2 linked regions of the Desulforapulum autotrophicum HRM2 genome follow. The protein of the gene in region 2 interacts with the protein of the main gene of each other region in a pairwise test. Links are inferred from orthologs where the notes say so. Each region holds a gene or a part of one and is shown on either strand. Other genes may lie near its edges. The genes, in order: HRM2_RS06275 and mtgA.

What was found.
Region 1: the proteins of mtgA (region 2) and HRM2_RS06275 interact in binary tests that used the Escherichia coli proteins (3 or more experiments, as listed by UniProt). The link is inferred for Desulforapulum autotrophicum HRM2 from one-to-one orthologs.

What each region holds. Positions count from the first base shown.
Region 1 is NC_012108.1:1,432,327-1,435,504, reverse strand. The notes cover bases 327-3,178. They hold HRM2_RS06275 (peptidoglycan D,D-transpeptidase FtsI family protein), read right to left. Parts: upstream 2,700-3,178; coding sequence 954-2,699; downstream 327-953. Other genes in these bases: rsmH (16S rRNA (cytosine(1402)-N(4))-methyltransferase RsmH), read right to left, coding at 3,143-3,178; HRM2_RS06270 (FtsB/FtsL family cell division protein), read right to left, coding at 2,818-3,138; HRM2_RS06280 (UDP-N-acetylmuramoyl-L-alanyl-D-glutamate--2,6-diaminopimelate ligase), read right to left, coding at 327-950. Outside these bases: more of HRM2_RS06280, read right to left, coding at 1-326. UniProt on the Escherichia coli protein: Essential cell division protein that catalyzes cross-linking of the peptidoglycan cell wall at the division septum. Required for localization of FtsN.
Region 2 is NC_012108.1:2,962,489-2,965,736, forward strand. Bases 258-3,179 are described here. They hold mtgA (monofunctional biosynthetic peptidoglycan transglycosylase), read right to left. Parts: upstream 2,106-3,179; coding sequence 1,410-2,105; downstream 258-1,409. Other genes in these bases: HRM2_RS28335 (TrmO family methyltransferase domain-containing protein), read left to right, coding at 258-285; HRM2_RS12885 (SDR family oxidoreductase), read left to right, coding at 298-1,089; HRM2_RS12895 (DUF547 domain-containing protein), read right to left, coding at 2,412-3,170. In the rest of the region: HRM2_RS27670 (hypothetical protein), read right to left, coding at 1-25; more of HRM2_RS28335, read left to right, coding at 73-257. UniProt on the Escherichia coli protein: Peptidoglycan polymerase that catalyzes glycan chain elongation from lipid-linked precursors. May play a role in peptidoglycan assembly during cell division in collaboration with other cell division proteins.

The sequences.
Region 1 (3,178 bases), 1.5 Mb from region 2 along the record:
CCGGCAGCCGACAGTATATTTTCCACATTGAACGCCCCCACAAGGGCCGAGGAAAACGGGTATGGGGCCCCATCTATTTTCAGGATTCCGGTTGTGCCGGTTATGGTTTCAGCAAGGTCAAGGGCACAGACATCGGCACGGGAATCTCTTCCCGTGGTCACCACCTTTGTGGCTGCGGCGTCCCTGAGGGCCTGCCCCTTTTCATCATCCAGGTTGATAACGGCCATGGCTGTCAGAGCCTTGGGACCGCTTGGCAGTATCCGTGTAAAAAATCTTCGTTTGCAGGCAAAATAGCGGCCCATGGTCCGGTGGTAGTCCAGATGGTCCTGGGTAAGGTTGGTGAACACTCCGGCATCAAACCTGCAGTTTCTCACACGGTGAAGGTCAATGCTGTGGGATGAAACTTCCATGACAACATGGCTAACTTGAGCAGCCTTCATCTGGGCCAGGATCCGCTGAAGATCTATGGATTCAGGAGTGGTTACGGGGTTGTTAAAGAGTTTTCCCCGGTACCGGAAGTTTACCGTTCCAATCACCCCCACACAATGGCCGGCCTGGGCAAAAATACTCTCAAGGATAAAGGAGGTAGTGGTCTTACCATTGGTCCCGGTAATTCCCACAAGACACATTGATTCCGAGGGGTTGTCGTAAAAACGTGCAGCAATGGAAGCCATGGCCTTTCGGGTGTCAGCCACCTCAACCATCCGTTGTTTACCCGGAACTCGTTGCTGGACAACAACGGCTGCGGCCCCCCGCTCAAGGGCGTCTTCAACGTAGTCGTGACCATCGATCTTGAATCCTCGGACAGCAATGAATAGCCCTCCTGGCTTTACATCCCTTGAGTCGTTGTGGATGGACGTAATTTCAGGGTCAGAACCAGGATCAGAGGCCGGGTCCAGGCTGCGACGCCACAGGGGGGTACATTCTTTTAATAAATATGATAATTTCAACGGTTATACTCCATCTGACACCCTTGCAACCACCTGTTTCGGACCTAAGTCCGGACCAATATCCGGGGGGATGTTAAGATAATGAAAGGATTCTGCAACAATACTTTTAAATGCCGGTGCAGCCACAACACCGCCATAATGATTTCCCCGGGGTTCATCAACCACCACAACAACGGCTATCTCGGGACTATTTTCCGGGGCAAACCCTGCAAATACCGCTGTATAGCGGTTTTTGGCGTAGCCCCTGCCGTTCTGTGCAACCTTTTGGGCCGTTCCCGTCTTGCCACACACAGAATAGCCCTCGATTGCGGCATTGGTGCCTGTGCCGTCTTCCGTCACAACAGACCGCATCATCTGGCGAACCGTTTGTGCCGTCCGGGCAGAGATGACCCGCCGGACCCGTTGGGGTTCAAAGGTCTGATCGACCTCACCGGTATTGAAAAGCGTTTTTTGAACCAGAAGCGGGCGCATGAGCACCCCGTCGTTGGCAATGGCGGCGATGGCGGCCACAAGCTGAACTGCTGAAACCGACATGCCCTGGCCAAAGGATATGGCCGCAGCATCTATGGCGGACCACCTCTGGTAGAAGGACAAAGAACCAGGGGTTTCCCCCGGAGACGATACACCTGTTCGACTGCCGAACCCGAATCCGGAAAGGCCCTCGTAAAGGGCCTGTTCACCTGTTGTTTCTGAAATTTTCACAGCGCCTATATTGCTCGAATACTTAATAATCTGTGCCAGGGTCAGCCAGCCGTGTTCATGGGTATCATGGACGGTATAGGACCCGACCCTGTAACTGCCGTTCTCGCAGAAAAAAATAGATTTAGGGGTACAATACCCTTTGTCCATGGCAGACGCTGCCAGAAACACCTTCATGACGGACCCCGGCTCAAAGGGATCTGTCACGGATCGATTTCTCCAGCGCTCCCGTGTAAATTCAGAAAAGGCATTGGGATTAAATTCAGGATAGAGTGCCATGGAAAGGATTTCACCGGTTTTCGGCCGCATGGCAATTGCCATGGCAGATTTGGCCTTAAAACGGGTCACCACGTTCTTCAGCGCCCCTTCGGTGATATACTGGATATTTCTGTCAATGGTCAGGACCAAGCCGCCGCCGCTGAGTACCTCGCTTAAATTTTTGTCCGCATCAAGCCTTCTTCCCGCAGCATCCTTGGTGATGGTGAACTTGCTCTGCTTTCCCTTCAGTACATCCTCATAACCATACTCCAGCCCCTCCAACCCCTTTGAATCAGACCCTGTAAACCCAATCACCTGGGCTGCAAGGGTCCTGTTGGGGTAGAAACGGACCACATCTTTTTGAAACGACAAACCTGTAAGGTTAAGGCCCTTGAGCGCCTCTACCTCTGCAGGGGAAATTTTACGCTTAACCCAGACAAAATTTTTACTCGAAGATATTTTCCCCGCAAGTTTCACCGGGTCCATCCCCAGAACAGCTGCAATTGATCGGGCATCCTTTGCCGGGTTCCCAAGACGTTTTGGGAAAACAGCAACGGAAAGCGCATCAATGGTCGTACACAGCCGTTTGAGGTTTCTATCCAGAATCTCTCCCCTTTTTCCCTGGATCTGGACGGTATCTGTATACTCGTTTTCCGCCTTTTTAGCAAGATCATCACTGTCAAAGATCTGAATTTTAACGGCCTTTGCCCCAAGAAGACTCATGAACAGAAAAAAAAACAGCTCTACCAAAAGAATTCGAACCTGCATTCCGCTGTCTTTTTTCTGGCCCATTTGTGCCCTTTCCTCGTCATCTGGTTTTATGAAACTCCCACCGAAATCTCATAATCAGAGGTGTTTCATCATTTATTGTGGCAGGGGCCGATACCCTGCTCCGGCCAGGCCGGTGAGTTCATTGTGGGTCCATGTAAACGACCTGATCCTGTTCCGGCATCTCAAGGCCAAGTCTTGTTCTTGCTATTTTTGCGATTCTCTCGGGCGCTCCCAACCGATCCAGCTCGATGATCAACTCTTTCTGGTAAGTCCGTGCCCTTTTTCCCGCCTCTTGGGCCCGGGAGATCTGAAATCGGTTCCGTGTACAATCCACCCGGATACCGGTATAAATAAAAAGTTCACAGATAAAAAGGAGCAGAAACACCAGCCAGGGGCCTTGAATCTTTTTAATCTCCGACTTTACGGCGTTCCTACGTAATCTGCCGAATTCGTCTCCCATGGAATCATACCCTCCAGGCAACCCTGAGCCTTGCACTTCT
Region 2 (3,248 bases):
GATAAAAGCCCTTGTCGCAGAACATATTTTGTTTAAAAAACCATACGCCGCAAAATAAAAAGACGAGACCATTTGATTCCCCCCCCACGGGGTGGTAAAAGAAAACCTATAACGGGTGTCTTTTCTACACGGTCTCCAGACAGACCACCCAGCCCACTTGGCCTGCACCGGGTTACCGTTTTGGAAATCTTTGGGCATCGATTAAAAGTTGGCCCCATGGAAGCCATTGATGGAACACCTGTGGTCTCCATAAAGCCTGTGCTCCATGGCACAATGGAATATTAAGGAGGAAAATAAATGGATTTTGGAATTCAAGGAAAAGTTGCCCTGGTGACGGCATCAACCCGTGGATTGGGCCGCGGCTGTGCAGAACAGCTGGCCAGCGAACACTGCAAATTAGCCATCTGCTCCCGCAATCCGACCGAGGCAACCCAGGTTGCCCGTGAACTTTCACAAAAAACCGGGACCCAGGTCGTCGGTTTCGGGGCTGATATGGGCAATGCCGAGGAGATTAACCGCCTGATTCAAGAGGTTCAAGCCTCCCTGGGAGATCCTGATATCCTGGTGACAAATGCAGGCGGACCACCACCCGGAACCTTTGCAACCACACCTTTGGATGCCTATGAAAAAGCACTTGGGCTGAATTTAATGAGCGCGGTGCATCTGATCCACGGCCTGACCCCGGCCATGGTATCAAAAGGATGGGGAAGAATCATTGCCATTACTTCCATCTCAGTGAAACAGCCCATCGGCAACCTGCTGCTCTCCAATATGGCCCGCACCGGGCTGACCGGTTTTCTGAAAACCATTGCAACTGAACTTGCACCCTCAGGCATCACGGTCAATGCCCTTCTTCCAGGCACCCACAGAACATCCCGCATCGATCAGCTGGCACAGCACCGGGCGGATCAGGAAAACAGGCCTGTGGCAGAAATAATCCAGGAGATGAAGGACGCAAACCCCTGCAAAACCATTGGAGATCCATTGGATTTTGGTGCTGCCGCTGTTTTTCTGGCAAGTGTTCAGGCGCGCTATATTACAGGACAAAACCTGCTAATAGACGGTGGAAATTATCGTGGACTGATCTAAGGCCCACTCAAAAATAACTTTACATTTTGGAGGCCAATTCATCCAGCCCTGACGCGTTGTAAAAATTCGGCGTATTCCTGATATGCCTGCATTTTCACGCCTTGCAGGGCAGGCGACTTGACCCCCAAAATTGGTAATTTATTTTTGAGTGAACCCTAAGGCCCCATCAACCAGGTTTTCTGCTGCCTTGGTACCACCATAATTGACAACCTTATGATACATAGAACCTAAAAATTGCATATCCAACCAACTACCGCTTGCAAGTTTTAGGTAGAACTTTCAGGTAAAATTAAAACCAGCAGATAAACAGTCAGGATGGCTTACAACAGCGGCATCTGAGGCATGTTTTTCATGATCTGTCGCTGTCGCATTTTCAAATACTGGGTGGGGTGCTTGACAGACCATTTGTGCGGGTTCGGCAAAATAGCCGTCATCAGCGCCGCCTGATTCGATGTGAGGTGTCTGGCGCTTTTTGAATAGTATTTTTGAGCGGCTGCTTCAGCGCCAGTGACGTTGGTTCCCCAATCCACAGTATTTAAATACATTTCAAAAATTCGCCGTTTGTCCCAGAACAGTTCAATCAAGACCGTGTAATAGGCCTCAGCCAATTTTCTAAACACGCTTCTACTGGATAACAAAAACACGCTTCTGGCAGTCTGCATGCTGATGGTACTGGCTCCCCTGAGTTTCCCATGGCGGATTAAATTTGATACAGCATTTTTTATTTCCGTGACATCAAATCCGTTGTGGGATAAAAACCGCTGATCTTCAGCGGCAATGACTGCTCTTCTCAGGTGCGGCGAAACAGCTTTGATGTCTTTCCAGACATAACGGGGACGTTTGTCCGGGGTGTTTTTAATGATGGCTTCTGCCCATTCCCATGCCACATCAGGGGTAAATGGCGGGTTGATGTATTTAAGTGCCAGAACCTGCACGATGGTAAAGCAAAACAGGCATAAGATCATCTTAACGATAGTTTTCCAGATCCAGGTGCGTATGCGGTTAATTCTCTTCATTTCACCTGGGGTTCTACGTTTAAACCGGATGATTGTCAATTCCAAAACAGGACCCAAATCCAACGTTTATTTTTTTAAAACCCCTCCAATAGCTATTCAGAGGATTTTTTTTCGTGGCGGGAGCTTATTTTGAAGGAGGCTTATCTTTTTTGTCGCCGTCCCTCTGGTCGGGGTAAATTTTAGACATAGCTATCCGATCAAAGGAAAACCCATAACCACTGGACTGATTTGGGCACTCAAATATCCAGTGGATTAAAGTATAAGTCTGATAAACTTTTTGGTTGATACGGACAGTACAATCCCGGTTTAATTGTTCAGGGACCAGTCATAATCAAGGTAATTGATCTTGGTTATAACAGAATTGGATTCCAGGGCATCCTTTAAATTACCAGAGGCATAGGCACGTATAAATTTCAGTGGGTTATCATCAAAATCCCCTTTAAACCATTTAAAAATCTTACTGATGGAGATCTGGGATCCCTTGATGATAAAATTGTTCTCAGCGTTAATAAATGCTCTTGCCTGCTGGTCAAGCTGCGCTTCCAGGCGATCGGGTTCGTAGGGCTCATTGTGAAGAGGTGGGCAGCTTTTAGATGCACAATTGATGGCAAAATGTACCCTTGGATCTTTGAAATCGGGACGTAAAATATCGTGTTCGATCATATCCAGAGAAATTTTTTTATCCTGCAACCGGATGAATTGGATATCCCATGGGCTTGAAAGAAATCCGCCAAGATCCTTAATGGAACCAAGGTCCGGGTATCTGGTAAGGATCAGCTTTATGGTAAAAGCATTGTAGGCATTGATGTAAAAGGCAAATTGAGCGGTTTTAGAAAGAGAAGCAATGTCGGTATTGCTGAGTATCTCGAGATACTGATCCAACAGAAGTTCGTCTGTTTTTAAACCATCATAATTGACCCGGCCGGCAATCACATGCTTTTTTAATAGTGTGGCATATATTTGATTGTCGACACTTCCAGTTGCCATCACAGGCGTTTTCAAGGCAGAGAAGACCAGAATAAAAGCCATTAGAAAAATCACAACCAGATTTGTTTTTTTCAGCATAAATGCCCCTTTCGTTTGTACGGTTATTTTTCTACGTTAAAGGATGTGCATAATTTCTTTTAATTCAATCCTATGATG